One region of the Caballeronia sp. AZ1_KS37 genome, then DNA from elsewhere that is predicted to be linked to it. Evidence: riboswitches for the same ligand, from Rfam matches in the RefSeq annotation. Region 1 holds a riboswitch; the other holds the start of a gene.
The links. Region 1 has a riboswitch for cobalamin ahead of cobG (precorrin-3B synthase). Riboswitches for the same ligand answer to the same signal wherever they lie in the genome.

Region 1 (8,542 bases):
ATGCAAATAAGCGTTTCAAATCCGATATTTGTCGGTTTGAACAACAGCTCGCGTCGGGGGTTGCCACCGGCTGGTTTCGATCAGGCGCAAGCTTTCAAGTTCATTTCATTTTTCCCGCCGAACAGGCTAATATCTCGCCCTCATCTCGAACGCTCCCGAACCATGGACTATCTCGTTGCCCTTCTCGCCGATCCCGCCGCCTGGGCCGCACTCGCGACGCTCGTCGTCATGGAAGTCGTGCTCGGCATCGACAACCTGATCTTCATTTCGATCCTGACCAACAAGCTGCCCGCGGCGCACCGCGAACGCACGCAGCGCATCGGCATCGCGCTCGCGCTCGTGATGCGGCTCGGCCTGCTCGGCACGGTCGCGCTGATCGTCCGCCTCACCACGCCGATCTTCGAAGCGTTCGGGCACGGCTTTTCCTGGCGCGACCTGATTCTCATCGCGGGCGGCGTGTTTCTCGTCTGGAAGGCGACGACGGAAATCCGCCATCACGTCACGCACGACGCCGACGAACACGCCGGCCCCGCGTCGGGCAAGAGCCTGACGCCGCTGTCGGCGATCGGCCAGATCCTGCTGCTCGATCTCGTGTTTTCCATCGACAGCATCGTGACGGCGGTCGGCATGACCGAGCACATTCCGATCATGTTCGTCGCGGTGATCGCCGCCGTCACCGTGATGCTGTTCGCGGCCGGTCCGCTGTCGCGCTTCATCGAGCGCAATCCGACGATCGTCATGCTCGCGCTCGGCTTCCTGCTCGTGATCGGGATGACGCTGATCGCCGAAGGCTTCGGAACACACGTGCCGAAGGGCTACATCTATGCGGCGATGGCGTTCTCGGCGCTGGTCGAGGGCCTGAACATGCTCGCGCGGCGCGCCAAGGGACGCGTTCGCGAGTAGCGCGCGCGGGCGGACGTTCGCTAAAGTTTCGGCGCCATCCGGCCGATATCGGACGGATGAGCACCCAACCCGCTTCCATCGAACGCGCGCCCGGTCGGCGCTGGCTCAACGGCTCGCGCGTGAGCGCTTATTGCGCGACGATCCTCGTCGTGCTCCAGTGTTACGGGCTCGTTCTCGCCGTGCGCAGTGCCGTGGCGGAGAAAGGTCATCCGGCCGGCTGGGACTTTCTGACGTTCTGGTCGGCTGCGCGCCTCGCGCTCGCGGGGCATCCGCTCGACGCCTATTCGGCGGACGCGATCAAGCACGTCGCGCAGCAACTGGGGCCGCACATCATCCTGCCGGGGCCGTGGTTCTATCCGCCGAACTTTCTGCTGCTGGTGCAGCCGTTCGGCTTCCTGTCGGCGCCGCTTGCCTACGCGCTGTTCGCTTCGATTTCGTCGGTCGTCTTCGTGCTGCTGGCCCGCCGCGCGCTGCCGATCCCCGACATGATCATGTGGATCGTCGCGTTTCCCGGCATCTGGCTCAACGCGGCCCAGGGACAGAATGCCGCGCTCACCGCGAGTCTCGCGCTCGCCGCATTTCTCTCGATGCCAAAACGGCCGATGCTCGCGGGCGTCTTCATCGGCCTGCTTTCGATCAAGCCGCATCTGGCCATCCTGTTTCCGCTCGCGCTGGCGTGCGCGGGCATGTGGACGACCTTCATCGCCGCCGCGCTGACGACGATCCTGTTCACCACGGTTTCGGTCGCCGTCTTCGGCCTCGACATCCTGCCGGTCTTTCTCCACGGACTGCACGATGCCAACGGTTTCACCGCGAGCGGCAGTCTTCCTTGGTTCCAGATGGCGAGCCTCTTCGCGAGCCTGCGCATGGCGCACGTCGCGACCGGTCCCGCCTATGTCGCGCAGGCGTGTCAGGCGACCGTGGCGATCTGCGCCGTCGCGTGGGTATGGCGCAATGCGAAAGGACTGGAAGTTCGCGCGACGGCGCTCGTCGCCGCGACGTTCATGATCAGCCCCTACATCTATAACTACGACGGCGTGTGGCTCGGCATCCCGCTGGCACTCATCGCCGCGCGCGCGCTGCGCGACGGATGGCTGCGCGGCGAGCCCGCGATCCTGTTTTTCGCGTGGATCTATCCGCAGTTGGGAAATCAGTTGGCCAAGGACTGCGGCGTAGGTGTAGGACCGCTGGTTTTCGCGTTGCTGATTTTCGTGGCGGTGCGGCGCGCGCGTCTCGAAGCCGCGGGCGCTGATCCGTCGCGTTAAAGCGCGTCAGAAAGGCAGTTCGCGCTGCGGATTGTCGGGCGCGGGCTGGTTCGACGCCGCCGGCAGCGGTTGCGCGCGCAGCCAGCGTTCGATGGCATCGACGACATGTTGGCGCTCGGCGTCGTCGAGCGCTTTTCCCGCCGCGATGCCGTGCCATTTCGCGAGACACGAGCGGCAGCACGTCGCCGTCGCGTGCTGCGCGATGAAGACAGGATGCCCGCGAAACGGTGTCTGCTTGCCGTCGTTCAGCGGCGCTTGCGGCGCAAGCCGCTTGCCGATCAGCTCATGCGCCTGCGCGACGACCGTGTCGACGCCCTTCTCCCTTAAAACTTTCCCCTCACGCACGCCGAGCGCGAAACGGCGCCGGAATGCCGATTTCGCGAGCGCATCGAAGACGGCGTCGAGGTCGCGCATCGCGTCATCGATCCTTCGCGTAGAGCGTGGACTCCGCGAAGCCGTCGGCGGCCAGCACGCGTCCGACGAGAATCATCGCCGTGCGTTCCATGCCCGCCTCGCGCACTTTCGGCGCGATGTTCGCGAGCGTCCCTTCGACGCGCGTCTCGTCCGGCCAGCTCGCGCGAAACACGACCGCGACGGGACAATCCGCGCCGTAATGCGGCACGAGCTCCGCGACGATGCGCTCGATATGCCGCACGCCCAGATGAATCGCGAGCGTCGCGCGATGACGCGCGAGATCGGCGAGGCTCTCCCCTTCGGGCATCGACGTCTTCGTCGCGTAGCGCGTGAAGATCACGGTCTGCGAGATGCCGGGCAGCGTCAGTTCGCGCTTCAGCGCCGCCGCCGATGCCGCCGTCGCCGTGACACCCGGCACCACTTCGTAGGGAATCGCGAGCGCGTCGAGCCGGCGAATCTGCTCGCCGATCGCGCCGTACAGCGACGGATCGCCCGAATGCACGCGCGCCACGTCGTGCCCGTTCGCGTGCGCTTCCTGCAGGAGCGCGACGATCGCGTCGAGATCGAGCTCGGCCGTGTCGATGCATTTCAGCGCGCGATGTCCGTCGAGGACTTGCGTCGGCACGAGCGAGCCGGCGTAGAGAATCACGGGACATGCGCGGATCAGCCGCTGCCCCTTTACTGTGATGAGTTCGGGATCGCCCGGTCCGGCGCCGATGAAATAAACGGTCATGGTCTGGTGAGCCAGTGTTGAAGCGCGTCGCGGGCGCTGGCGGCGTCGTCGAAAATACGGTCGGCGTCGGGAAGCGCGGGCCGCGTGAGCATGACGACGGCGATACCGCGTTCCCGCGCGACCGCGAGCTTCGCCTCGGTCGCCCGCCCGCCGCTGTTCTTGCTGACGACGACATCGATACGCGCCGCGTCGAACAAGGCGCGCTCGCCGGCGAGATCGAACGGACCGCGCGCATCGACAATGCTCGCGCGCGCGTTGCCCGGATGCGCGTCGAGACAGCGAATCGTCCAGTGCTGCGACGCGGGAATGTCGTGAAGATGCGCGAGCGACTCGCGCCCGAGCGTGAAAAGCGGCCGATGAAACGGCGCGATGCATTCGACGATCTCGCGCCAGTCCGACGCCTCGCGCCAGTCGTCGCCCGCCTGCGGCTGCCATGCGGGACGGCGCACCGCCCAGAGCGGCACGTCGGCGAGCGCGCAGGCATCGAACGCGTGGCGGCTCATTTGCGCGGCATAGGGATGCGTCGCATCGACGACGAGCGTGATGTGCTCGTCGCGCAGATATCGCACGAGCCCGTCGATGCCGCCGAAACCGCCGACGCGCACCGTGCACGCCAGATCGCCCGGCACGCGCCCGAGGCCCGCGAGACTGTAGACGTGCGTCGCAGGAAGCGCACGCGCGATCGCGAGCGCATCGCCGGTGCCGCCGAGCAGCAGCACGCGCGTCATGCCGCGCTCCCGACGATATTGCCCTGCCGGTCGATCGCGAAGGTCTCGACTTCGATGCCCGGCGGCAGCGCGTCGAGCGCGACATCGCGCGCGCGTCGGCAGACGATATCGCCGAGCGCGATGCCTTCGGCGCGTGCGAGCTTGAGCGCTTCCTGACTCGTGTTGGCCGCGCGCATCGACGCCAGCAGTTCGGCGTTCGCGCCTGCATCGGCGGCCCAGACGGCGAGCAGCGGCAAGTCGATGCTCGAACTGCGGCTGTGCAGATCCATATGCCCCGCCGCGAGCTTGGACAGCTTGCCGAAGCCGCCGCACAGGCTCAGCTTGTCGACGCTCGCGCGGCGCAAATGCTTGAGCACCGCGCCCACGAAATCGCCCATTTCGATCAATGCGATGTCGGGCAGGCCGTAGCGCGCGCGCATCGCGTCCTCGCTCTGGTTGCCGGTGCACGCGGCGATATGCCGATACCCGTTCGCCCGCGCCACATCGATGCCCTGATGAATCGACGCGATGTACGCCGAGCACGAAAACGGTCTGACGATGCCGGTCGTGCCGAGTATCGACAATCCGCCGACGATGCCGAGGCGCGGATTCATCGTCTTCTGCGCGAGCGCTTCGCCGTTCTCCACGCCGATGGTCACGTCGAAACCGCCGCGATAGCCGACGCTTTTTGCGAGCGCGTCGAGATGCTCGGTCATCATCTTGCGCGGCATCGGATTGATCGCCGGTTCGCCGACGGCGAGCGCGAGGCCCGCGCGCGTCACCGTGCCGACGCCCGCGCCCGCATGAAAGCGCACGCCCGGTTCCTCCGACAGTCGCACGCGCGCGAACACGAGCGCACCGTGCGTGACGTCGGGATCGTCGCCCGCATCCTTGATGACGCCGGCTTCGGCGGCGGCGCTTTCATCGGGTAAACGGCGGCAGAACGAAAGCATCATCGTCACGCGCTGGCCCTTCGGCAGGACGATCTCCGCGCGCTCGCTCGTCTCGCCGAGCAGCAAGAGGCGCGCGGCCGCGAGACTCGTCGCGGTCGCGCAGCTTCCTGTCGTGTAGCCGCTGCGCAGCGGCGCGGCTTTCTCCGGCGTCTCTTCACGCATGACGCATCACGGTTTGCTCGCGTGCAGGACGGTGATCGGCAGCGCCTGACGCCACGTGTCGAAGCTGCCGAGCGGTTCCGCCTGCGCGACGCCGATGCGCGTCAGCTCGCCGCCGTGCCGCGCGCGCCATTCGACGAGCGCCGCCTCGCTTTGCAGCGTCACCGCATTGGCGACGAGCCGCCCCCCCTGACGCAGACGCGCCCAGCACGCATCGAGCAGGCCCGGCACCGTCAATCCACCGCCGATGAACACCGCGTCCGGCGCGGGAAGGCCGTCGAGCGCGGCGGGCGCTTCGCCTCTGACGAGTTGCAGCGCGGGCACGCCGAGCGCATCGCGGTTGTATTCGATGAGACGCTGACGGCTCTCGTTCGCTTCGATCGCGATCGCCCGACACGCGCCATGCGCGCGCATCCATTCGATGCCGATCGAGCCGCAGCCCGCGCCGACGTCCCACAGCAGTTCGCCGGGCTGCGGCGCGAGGCGCGCGAGCGTCACGGCGCGCACGTCGCGCTTCGTCAACTGGCCGTCGTGGCGGTAGGCGTCGTCGGCGAGACCGGGCGTGAGCGGCGGCCCGGCGTGGCCGGCGTGCGTCCGGCACTCGATCGCGATGAGATTGAGCGCGGCAACGACGGGCTCGCGCCAGTCGTCGGCACGCTCGTCGATGCGGCGTTCGTCGCTGCCGCCGAGATGCTCGAAGACGGTCATGCGGCTCGCGCCGAAACCATGCGCGGTCAGAAGCGTGGCGACGGCGGCGGGCGTCGTGCCGTCCGCGCTCAGCACGATGAGGCGCACGCCGCGATGCAGATTCGCGAGCAGCGACGCCGCCGGCCGCCCGACGAGCGATACGCAGACGGCGTCTTGGAGCGCCCAGCACAGGCGCGCCGCCGCGAGCGACAGCGACGACGGCGCGGGAATGACGCGCATTTCGCCGTTGGCGACTTCGCGCGCGAGCGTCGCGCCGACGCCGAAGCACATCGGATCGCCGCTCGCGAGCACGCAGATGCGCGTCTTGCCGTCGCCGCGGTCGGCGAGCACGGCATCGAGCGAAAAGGGTTTCGGCCACGGCATGCGGCGCGCGGCGATGCGATCCGGCAGCAACGCGAGATGACGTTCGCCGCCGTGAATCGACTGGGCGTCGAGAAGCGCGCGACGCGCGGCGCGGGAAAGTCCGTGCCAGCCGTCTTCGCCGATGCCCACCACGGTCAGCCAGTTCGACATGCGCGGTCTCCTTGCTGCGATTCCGATCGCGTTCCCGGATACATGCCGGAAGCGCTCGGAGGGTCGATAAAAGCGGGCATAATACAGGTCCGTCGGCGCCCGGGGTCGTGAGACCGAGGGCTTAAAAGGGAACACAGCAAAACTGTGGCTGCCCCCGCAATTGTACGCAGCGAGTCCGCGCTCCACTGCCACTGGTTTTTACCGGGAAGGCCGGCGCGAATGTCGACCTGCCAGCCAAGAGACCTGCCGACCCAACGCATTCGCGCGACGCCGACCGGGCGGGGTGTACCGGTTCGCTCATCACGCGCGAAGCCCAACGGGTCACGCTTTTGAATTCTTTCGACCGCTCATCGCTCAACGCAACGCCGCGTGCTTCCGCATGCCCGGGCCTGATGCGCATCGTGCCCGCGCGCGATGGCGGCCTTGCGCGTCTGCGTCTCGCGGGCGGCGTGTTGAGCACGCGGGCGGCGCGGGCCGTCGCGCGCGCGGCTCGCGAGTGCGGCTCGGGCGTGATCGAAGTGACCAATCGCGCGAATCTGCAACTGCGCGGCATTCGCGACGATGCCCACGCCGCGCTCGTCGACATCGCCCTCGACGCGGGCCTCGGCCCGTCGACGGCGGGCGCAGACGACATCCGCAACGTAATGCTGAGCCCGCTCGCGGACGACGGCACGCGCGCGCTCGCCGCGCGGATCGTCGATGCGATGCAGGCCGATGCGTCGCTGCATGCGCTGTCGCCGAAATTCGCGCTCCAGCTCGACGCCGGCGAGCGCCTCGCGATGCTCGATCATCCGCACGATGTTTGGCTTTCCGCCATCGACGATGGCGCGCGCTTCGCATTCGGCCTCGCCGGAACGATGCGCGATCCGGCGCTCGGCGCGATCTCGCGCGACGATCTCGTGATGTTCGTCCTGAACGTGTTGCGCAGCTTTCTCGCGCTGGCGACGCCTGAAGAACATCGCATGCGCGATCTGCTTGCGCGTATCGGCGTTGCGCGCTTTCTCGACGCCTTGCGTTTCGACGCCGATATCGCGACATGGACACGCGCACCCGCCGATGCATCGCTGCGTCTCGGCGCGCACGAGGAGCCGCATCGCGCGACGTGGTACGCGGGTGCGCAAACGCCGCTGGGCCGTCTCGATGCGACGACGCTCGAAGCGCTCGCCAATCTCGCCGACGCACACGGCGCAAGCCGCCTGACGATGACGCCGTGGCAAAGCGTGCTGATTCCCGGCCTCGCGGCGCATTCAGCGCATGACATGCTGCAACGGCTGCACGCGCTCGGCCTTGCAACCGGCGCGCACGAACCGCTCGCGCGCCTCATCGCGTGCGCGGGTTCGGAAGGCTGCGCAAAGAGCCGTGCCGATACCAAAGCCGATGCTCACCGGCTCGCCGCGCTCCTGCCTTCGGATGACGGGACGCAGGTGCATCTGAGCGGCTGCGAGCGTTCGTGCGCGGCGGCGCATCCGGTTCCGGTCACGCTCTACGCAGTCGCGCCCGGACGATACGACTTACATCGCGACGCACGAGCCGTCGCGCGCAATCTGACCATCGAAGAGGCGGCCGAACGGCTCGCCCGGAGCCATGCCGATGCTTGACTACATCCGCGACGGCGCGGAGATTTATCGTCAGTCCTTTGCGACGATCCGCGCCGAAGCCGACCTCGCCGCCATTCCCGCCGATCTGGAGAAGCTCGCCGTGCGACTGATCCATGCGTGCGGCATGGTGGATATCGTGAGCGATCTGCGCTTCTCGCCCGGCGCGGGCAGCATCGGAAGAAAGGCGCTTGCAGCAGGCGCGCCGATCCTGTGCGATGCGCGCATGGTCGCCGAGGGCATCACCCGCGCGCGCTTGCCCGCCGACAACCGCGTGATCTGCACCTTGAGCGATCCCTCGATTCCCGAGCGCGCCCGCGCGATGCGCAACACGCGCTCGGCCGCCGCGCTCGAACTATGGCGTGCGCAACTCGAAGGCGCGATCGTCGCGATAGGCAACGCGCCCACCGCGCTCTTCCATCTGCTCGACATGATCGATGCCGGCGCGCCGAAGCCCGCGCTCATTCTCGGCTTTCCGGTCGGTTTCATCGGCGCGGCGGAATCGAAAGCGATGCTTGCCGCCGATAGCCGCGGCGTGCCCTTCGTCGCGCTGCTCGGCCGGCGCGGGGGCAGCGCGATGGCAGCGGCCGCA
Region 2 (8,542 bases), on a different contig from region 1:
CCGTCGCCATGATGAGCGCCACCGCGTTCTCGATCGACTTCTTCGTGATGATGTCGCGCGGCTTCAGATCCCTCTTCACCGCTTCGACGAGTACGCGCGCCGATTCGGCCGCGGAATCGACCTTTTCCTGATCCGGATTCGCCATCGTCGACGAATACATCAGCGACATGCCGAGCGCCTCGAACGACGAGCTCATCGTGTTCGCCGTGTACATGCCGCCGCACGAGCCGGTCGACGGGCACGCGTTCTTCTCGACGCCCTTGAAATCCTCCTCCGACATGCGCCCCGCGGTGAACTCGCCGACCGCCTCGAAAGACGACACGATCGTCAGATCCTTGCCCTTCCAGTTGCCGGGGCGAATCGTGCCGCCATACACATAGATCGACGGCACGTTCATGCGCGCCATGCCGATCATGCCGCCCGGCATGTTCTTGTCGCAGCCGCCGATCACGACGACGCCGTCCATCCACTGGCCTTGCACGGCGGTCTCGACGCAGTCCGCGATTACCTCGCGCGACACGAGCGAGTACTTCATGCCTTCGGTGCCCATCGACATGCCGTCGGAGATCGTCGGCGTGCCGAAAATCTGCGGATTCGCATCGGATTTCCTGATCGATTCGACGGCGGCGTCCGCGAGGCGCTGCAAGCCCGCGTTGCACGGCGTGATCGTCGAGTGGCCATTGGCGACGCCGATCATCGGCTTGTCGAAGTCCTCCTCCTTGTAGCCGAGGGCGTAATACATCGAGCGATTGGGCGAGCGCGCGACGCCCTGAGTGATGTGCTTCGAGCGGCGATTGAAGGCCATGGTGTGCTCCTGAGGGGATGTTCTTGATTTGATGCAGCAAGAATGCAACCGCGCTATGTGTCTGTCCAATATATTATTCAGGGCTTACTAGGTCGCAAAACATATCAATGGAACTACGACTCCTGCGTTATTTCGTGACGGTCGCCGAAGAGATGCACTTCGGCCGTGCCGCCGCGCGCCTCGCGATGACGCAGCCGCCGCTCTCGCAGGCGATCCGCGCGCTGGAAGAATCGCTCGGGGTCGCGCTTTTCGTGCGCACGAAACGGACCGTGGAGCTGACGCCCGTCGGCAAGGATCTGTTGCCGGAAGTGCGCCGCCTGCTCGCATCCGCCGATGCGCTGCGTCCGCTCGCGCAATCGCTCGCGCGCGGCGAGGCGGGCGTGCTGTCGCTCGCGTTCGTCTCCACCGCCGATTACGGGCTTCTGCCGGCGCTGCTGCGCGATTTCGGTGCGCGTCATCCCGGCGTGCGTCTGCAACTGACCGAAGCGACGAGCGACGTGCAGATCGACGAACTCGTCGCCGGGCGCGTCGATGCGGGCCTCGTCATTCCGCCGCTGCCGCCGCGTTACGCGTCGTCGCTCGAGTATGTGCCGATCGCGCGCGAGCCGCTGATGATCGCGATGTCCGAGAAGCAGGCGCAAGAGCTGAACTCGGGCGAAGACGAACCCGTCGACCTGCACGATCTCGCCGCCGCGCCGCTCGTCGTCTTTCCGAGGCGTCTCGCGCCCGGCTTGCACGACATCATCATGGGCTGCTATGGCGCGGCCGGGCTCACGCCGCGTATCGGCCAGGAGGCGATCCAGATGCAGACCATCGTGAGCCTCGTGTCCGCCGGCATGGGCGTCGCGCTCGTGCCGCAATCGCTGCGTCATCTAAGGCGCACGGGCGTCGTGTATCGTCCGCTGCTCGATCCCGGTCCTTTCGTGGAAACGGGGCTGGTATGGCGGATCGCGGAAGTGAGTCCGGTGCTCGCCGGGTTCATCGAAATCGTCCGTTCGAGGGCCGAAAGCGCCGGTTCTGTATGATTCGCCCCTGTAGCCCGCTTAAAGATTCCCACATCAGAATGCTCATACATCCCAATTTCGATCCCATCGCGATTCATCTCGGACCGCTCGCCGTGCGCTGGTACGGCCTCATGTACCTGGTGGCGTTCGTGTCGGCCATCGTCATCGGCCGGTTGCGGCTGCGGCTGCCTTATGTCGCCGCGCAAGGCTGGACCGTGAAGGACATCGACGACATGCTGTTCTACGGCGTGCTCGGCACGATTCTGGGCGGGCGCATTGGCTACGTGCTGTTTTACAAGGCCAGTTATTACGCCGCGCATCCGCTCGATATCTTCAAGGTATGGGAAGGCGGGATGTCGTTTCACGGCGGCTTTCTCGGCGTGACGCTCGCGATGGTGCTGTTCGCGTATCACCGCAAGCGCACGTGGCTGCAGGTGACGGATTTCGTCGCGCCGATGGTGCCGCTCGGTCTCGCGGCGGGGCGACTCGGCAATTTCATCAACGGCGAGCTGTGGGGCCGCGTGACGGACCCGAACGCGCCGTGGGCGATGCTCTTCCAGAACTCGACGAACGACGACGCCGTGTGGCTCTCGAAGAATCCGCAGCTCGACGCGCAGTATCACCTCACGGAAATTTTTCAGCGTTACCACATGCTGCCGCGTCATCCGTCGCAGTTGTACGAAATCGCGCTGGAAGGGCTCGTGTTGTTCATCGTGATCTGGACGTTCTCGCGCAAGCAGCGTCCGGTCGGCGCGATTTCGGCGCTGTTCCTGATCGGTTATGGACTCGCGCGCTTCACCGTGGAATTCGCGCGTGAGCCGGACGATTATCTCGGCTTGCTCGCGCTCAATCTCTCGATGGGCCAATGGCTTTCGCTGCCGATGATCGTCGCCGGCGTGGTAATGATGGTGTGGGCCTACAAGCGCAATCTGCGCCTGCCGCCCGAATCCGCAAAGGCTTGAGGAAAGAGCGGGGCGGTCGAACGCCGCCCCGCGTGAACAGCGGGAGCGACGTTTAGCGTCCCATTTGTACGGAGCCGGAAACGTCGACTGTCACCGTGGTCGTGCCGGCTTCCATCGCGATCGGGGCCATCTTCGCATCGGCGCTCATCGCGCGCGATTGCATCATCATGACGGGACGCGGCTGCGCGCCGCTCCGTCCGACATTCACTTCCCGAATCGTGAAATTGCTGTAGCCGAAGCCTTGCGCGGCGCTTTGCGCCTGCTTGCGGAACGAATCGATGGCTTGCGAGACGAGCTTTTGCTCGGCCGCGCGCTGCGCTTCGGGCGACAGCGAGAACGCGACGCTACCCACTTGCATCGACGAACTCATCTTGCCCGCGAGCTTCGATGCCGCCGCGAAGTCATGCGATTCGAGCACGACTTCCGTGCGCCCGCGCCACGCGGAAATCTTGCCGTCGCGATCCGTCGACGGATAGACGGTGAACGAGCCGCTCTTCGCGGTCACGCCGTCGACACCTTTGGCTTCGCGTAACGCGGCCTCGGCGCGCTGATTGAGCGTGCTGGTGAGCGACGACGGATCGGCCGCTTCCTGTTCGTAGAAGAGCGTGATGTTGACGACATCCTGCGGCACTTGCGCGCTCGCTTGTGCGGAGAGCGAGAGCACGCCCGAGGGCTGTGGCTGCGTCATCACCGTCTGCGCAGCGGCGGTTTGAGACAACGTTAGCGCGGCACCGGACATCGCGAGCAGGGCGAAGGCGGCGGCGGTTTTCTTATTGAGCATCGAAGGACTCCGTGACATCGCGTACGTGCGACGGGATTTAGTCGCAGTCGTGAAGTCGTAAGTTCCTTGTTAGACGAGGTGCTCGGTAATAAATCGCCATTGCGCTTCGGTCACGGGCGTGATCGAGAGCCGGTTGCCGCGCGCGAGCACTTGCATGTCGGCAAGCTCTGGATGTTCGCGCAACGCGGCGAGCGATATGAGCGGCGTCTTCTTCACGAACTTCACGTCGACGAGCATCCAGCGCGGCGTTTCCTGCGTCGATTTCGGATCGTAGTAATCGCTCTTCGGATCGAATTGCGTGGGATCCGGATATGCCGTCGAGCACACTTTCGCGATGCCCGCGATGCCCGGCTCCGGGCAGCTCGAATGATAGAAGAGCACGCCGTCGCCGATCTGCATCTGATCGCGCATGAAGTTGCGCGCCTGATAGTTGCGTACGCCCGTCCACGGCAAGGTTTTTTTCGGCGCGTGCGCGAGATGATCGATGCTCGCTTCGTCCGGTTCGGACTTCATCAGCCAGTAGCGCATGGTCGTGTGCATGAATCGAAGAGCGAACGGCAGGGACAAACGAAAACGGCATCGGAAAAACCGATGCCGTTTCTTGAATGAGGTCCCCGCCACAGCCGCTAGGCCGGCATCCTGAACCTGGGTTCAAGATTGGTCGCGGTAAGCAACACTTCGGGTACATCGGACTAGCGACGCGCGCGCCCGTGCTGCAAGGTTCCGCAACCGTGCCAATGTAGCATTGGTTCAAGGAATATATGACCTTGGCGTACCAGGCAGGGAAACGTCACTCTACACCAATCGTTTGCCTTCTGCAGCCTCTTCACGCTACTTCGGCGGTTTCTTTTTTCGATTGACATTGCGCGCTGATTGACTCGACGCGCATCTGCCTTATTGCGCTTCGTGTTGCGCAATGACCGCGCCCAATTGCTCGTTCATCGAGTGCATCGTGCGGCGGATTTCTTCGGCGGGGAAGGCCTCGCCGTGACGCACGCTGTCCTGCAGCTTAAGCAATTCCGACGCCAGCGAAAGCGCCGCCATCACCGCGATGCGATCCGTGCCGCGCACGCTGCTTGCATTGCGCACTTTGTTCATTTCGGCGTCGACGCGCGCGACGGCTTCACGCAATGCGCCTTCGGTTTCCGGCGAGCACGCGAGACGATACGGCTGCCCGAGAATGGATACTTCGATCTGCGTGGTCGTCATGCCTTCTCTCCCTGATGATGCTCGCCGTGCAATTCCGTTTCATGTGCTTCCTGGGAATCGGCTTCGAGGAGATCGAGTTGATTGTCGGACTCGGCATGTTGCGCGGACTTGCCGCGCGGCAGCTTTTCGAGAATCGCGTTCAGGCGGATTTGCGCGTCGTCGATTTTCGCGGACAGCGAATCGCGTTCGGACTGCAGCGTATCGCGCTCTTCGCGCACTTGCGCGAGCTCGGCCTGCACGTTCGCATAGTCGGCGCGCAGCTGTTCGAGTTGTTCCTGCAGCGCTTGATGCGCCTGCTTGTGGCGCTCGCTGATCTGGATCAGCCGGCCGATGTTTCCTGACAGTGATTCGAGTTCGTTGAGCATGTGCTGCGTCCTCTAAAGACCTCGCATTTTAGCGCGGTTCAACGGAGCTTCCGATAAATGTCTCGTTTCGAGACGTAACAACACGCGATCTAGCGCTTAATCCTTCGAATCAAGCGCATGTCGCGATGCATTCGTGTGCAGAAAACGCGAGCGCCCCGCAACGCTCGTGATGACAGGCCGGCCGCTTCTCTTTCGCTTCTCGTTCGATTCGTCATGCGCCGCGCCAGTCTGGCCGCGCGGTTTTCTTGACGGCCCCGAACCGCGCTCCTACACTTGCCGCACTTTTGGTGCTCGCATCCGCGGATCTCGTGGATGCAGTCAAACGGGAAACAGGGAGCGAAGTCGCCGCAATCGACGACGAGCCAACCTGTGCTGCCCCCGCAACGGTAAGCGACCGCAACGCAAGTTGCAAGTCGTCTCATGCGCGTTTTTGCCGCGCGAGCGTGTCGAAATTCGTCGCACGCGCGCGACTGCAAGAAACGTGTCGATGCCACTGCGCGCCATGCGCGGGAAGGCGAGACGATTGATCGCCAGCCCGGATACCGGCCGGAGTCCGACGCATCGGCGCGCATGGCGCGGTGCGTTCGTCGCGCATCGTCCTCGCGGGGAGCGGGGTCGCGCTCACGCGAAACGGAACACTTCACACATGGTATTGCCACTGGCCGCGCTCAGAAGCGGTCTCTCCCGTCATGGCGCGCTCGTTGCGGCCATCGGCGCCTTGCCGTTCGCCGGCGCTGCACAGGCGGCCCAGACGGAAGACAGCACGCAAACGCTTGCGCCCGTCGTCGTCACATCGACGCGCGCGCCGCAGCCGCTTGCCGAATCGATTCCGCAGACATCGCTTTTTGACGAGCAGGACATCGCCGATGCAAACGCAAGCGACGCGCTCGGACTCGTCGCGCTCGCGCCCGGCGTGCAGATCACGCGCAACGGCGGACCGGGCTCGAACTCGGGGCTTTTCATACGCGGTGCGGCGTCGTCGCAATCGCTCGTGCTGATCGACGGCGTGCGCGTCGAATCGGCGTCGCTCGGCGCGGCACAGCTATCGCAATTGATGCTCGACCAGATCGGGCGCGTCGAGGTCGTGAACGGCAACGTGTCGGCGCTCTATGGATCGAATGCGATTGGCGGCGTCGTGCAGATCTTCACGAAGGAAGGCGAGGCGCATCCGCCGCGCTTCAACTTCGAGGCCGAGTACGGCAGCTATCACACGCAGCGGCAATCGGCGGGCGTGAGCGGCGCGCTCGACAAGGACGGCCGCACGACCTTCAGCGTGAACGTCTCGCGCGAGAAAACCGACGGCTTCTCGTCGATCGATCCGGGAATCGCGCCCGGCGCCAATCCGAACGCGAACGGCTATCTGAACGAGAGCGTCGCGGCGACGCTGCGTCACAAGTTCAGCGACAAGTGGGACGCGGGCGTGCGCTTCCTGCAATCGAACGGCATCAACAGTTTCGACGATGCCTATGGCCAGCCGACGGATATCAACGAAACGCACGATCGCGTGCGCTCGGCGTCGGTGTTTGCGAACGGCCGCGTCACGGATAACTGGACGGCGCACTTCACGATCGCGCAGGGACAGGACCGCGCGAACATCGAGCAGAACGGCGTCTATACGAGCCGTTTCGATTCGGAGAACCGGCAATATACGTGGCAGAACGACGTGCGGATCAGCGACGCGCACAAGCTGCTCTTCGGCTACGAGCATCTCGATCAGACGCTCGATTCCCATCAGTTCAGCGCGCCCGACCGTCATGTGAATTCGATGTTCGCGGGTTACGTGGGGCACGTCGGCGCGAACGAGTTGCAGGCGAATCTGCGCCGCGATCAGTATTCCGATTTCGGCGGCGCGAACAGCTACTATCTGGGCTACGCGTATAACTTCGACGCGCACTGGAAGGCGAGCGCGAGCTATTCGGCCTCGTTTCGCGCGCCGAGCTTCGACGATCTCTACTATCCGCTGAGCGGCAATCCGTCGATTCAGCCGGAGCGGAGTCATTCGGTCGAGGCGGCGTTGCAGTACGCATCGAATGCGCTCGGCGTGGTGCGCGTGACGCTTTTTCAGACGCGCTATTCGAATTTGATCGATTACGTGTCCGACGGCGGCTTCTACTATGTCGCGCAGAACGTCGGGCGCGCGAAGGTGCAGGGCATCGAGGGATCGTGGGCGGGGCACGTCGGCGCAACGGATGTGCGCGCGGGCGTCACGTTCCAGAATCCCGTCGACGAAACGAATCACGAGGATTTGACGCGGCGCGCGCGGCATTTCGCGACGCTGACGGCGCATCGCACGATCGGGCCGTGGCGCGTCGGTGGCGAATGGATCGTGAGCGGTCAACGCAGCGATTACGATTCGACGCTCGCGGGCTACGGCATCGTGAATCTGTCGGCGCGCTACGACATCTCGAAGTCGTGGTACGTCACGGCGCGCATCGACAACCTGTTCGACAAGGACTATGAACTTGCGTACTCGTACAACACGCCACGACGCGGCGCGTACATCACGTTGGGCTGGCATCCGTCGTGAGCCGCGTGGCTGAACGTCCGCGCGCGATGAACGCGAGCCGCGCCACCGCGATCTGGATCGCGCTCGGCGCAGCGACGCTCGTCGTGCTGGTCGCGTCGCTCGCGATGGGCAGCGTCGCATTGCCCGTATCGCGCGCGATCGGCGCGCTCTTTCACGCGCACTCGGCGACGCCCGATATCGCCGATGACATCGTGCTGACCTTGCGTCTGCCGCGCGCGCTCGCGGGCTTCGCGTCGGGCGCATTGCTCGCGTTCGCCGGCGCGCTGCTGCAAGTGCTGTTGCGCAATCCGCTGGCGGAACCGTACGTGCTCGGCGTATCCGGCGGCGCGGCAACCTTCGCGCTTGCCGCGATGCTCGGGTCGCTGCCGTGGTGGGGCGTCGATATCGCGGCTTGCGCGGGCGCGTTCGCATCGATCGTTCTGGTCCTCGGACTCGCGCGCAAGGACTTGTGGCAAAGCGGACAGGACGCATCGCCGAGGCTCTTGCTGACGGGTGTCGTGATCGCATCGGGATGGGGCGCGCTCATCACGCTGATCCTGAGCGTCGCGCCCGAGAACCGTTTGCGCGGCATGATCTTCTGGCTGACGGGCGATCTCAACGGCGCGGCGGCGCCATGGCCCGCGCTGATCGCGCTCGCCGTCGTGCTCGCGGTCATCGTTCCCGTCGCACCGCAACTGAACGTGCTCTTGCGCGGCGATACGACCGCGCGCGCGCTCGGCGTGCCGGTCGAGCGCTTGCGTCTGCGCGTGTATCTCGTCGCATCGATCGCGGCGGCGGCCGCCGTGACGACGGCGGGCACCATCGGCTTCGTCGGGCTCGTCGTGCCGCATCTGTTGCGCCTCGCGTTCGGCAACGATCAGCGCATGCTCGTGCCCGCCGCCGCGCTCGC

Region 2: it holds a riboswitch for cobalamin, as region 1 does, so the genes downstream of both, NCS00_RS03590 (TonB-dependent receptor domain-containing protein) here and cobG (precorrin-3B synthase) in region 1, are expected to answer to the same signal.

Annotation. Positions count from the first base shown of each region.
Region 1 is NZ_JALQDP010000030.1:411,994-420,535, forward strand. Features, by position in the region: gene NCS00_RS18160 (TerC family protein) at 163-903, shown strand; gene NCS00_RS18165 (glycosyltransferase family 87 protein) at 960-2,168, shown strand; gene NCS00_RS18170 (DUF4186 domain-containing protein) at 2,175-2,582, opposite strand; gene cobM (precorrin-4 C(11)-methyltransferase) at 2,587-3,315, opposite strand; gene NCS00_RS18180 (cobalt-precorrin-6A reductase) at 3,312-4,043, opposite strand; gene NCS00_RS18185 (cobalt-precorrin-5B (C(1))-methyltransferase) at 4,040-5,137, opposite strand; gene cbiE (precorrin-6y C5,15-methyltransferase (decarboxylating) subunit CbiE) at 5,144-6,355, opposite strand; cobalamin riboswitch at 6,432-6,620, shown strand; gene cobG (precorrin-3B synthase) at 6,685-7,953, shown strand; gene NCS00_RS18200 (precorrin-8X methylmutase) at 7,946-8,542, shown strand, end outside.
Region 2 is NZ_JALQDP010000002.1:86,996-95,537, forward strand. Features, by position in the region: gene ilvD (dihydroxy-acid dehydratase) at 1-805, opposite strand, end outside; gene NCS00_RS03555 (LysR family transcriptional regulator) at 913-1,830, shown strand; gene lgt (prolipoprotein diacylglyceryl transferase) at 1,869-2,771, shown strand; gene NCS00_RS03565 (SIMPL domain-containing protein) at 2,824-3,552, opposite strand; gene NCS00_RS03570 (EVE domain-containing protein) at 3,622-4,080, opposite strand; RNA gene ssrS (6S RNA) at 4,160-4,341, opposite strand; gene NCS00_RS03580 (cell division protein ZapA) at 4,447-4,761, opposite strand; gene NCS00_RS03585 (ATPase) at 4,758-5,126, opposite strand; cobalamin riboswitch at 5,394-5,691, shown strand; gene NCS00_RS03590 (TonB-dependent receptor domain-containing protein) at 5,773-7,653, shown strand; gene NCS00_RS03595 (FecCD family ABC transporter permease) at 7,650-8,542, shown strand, end outside.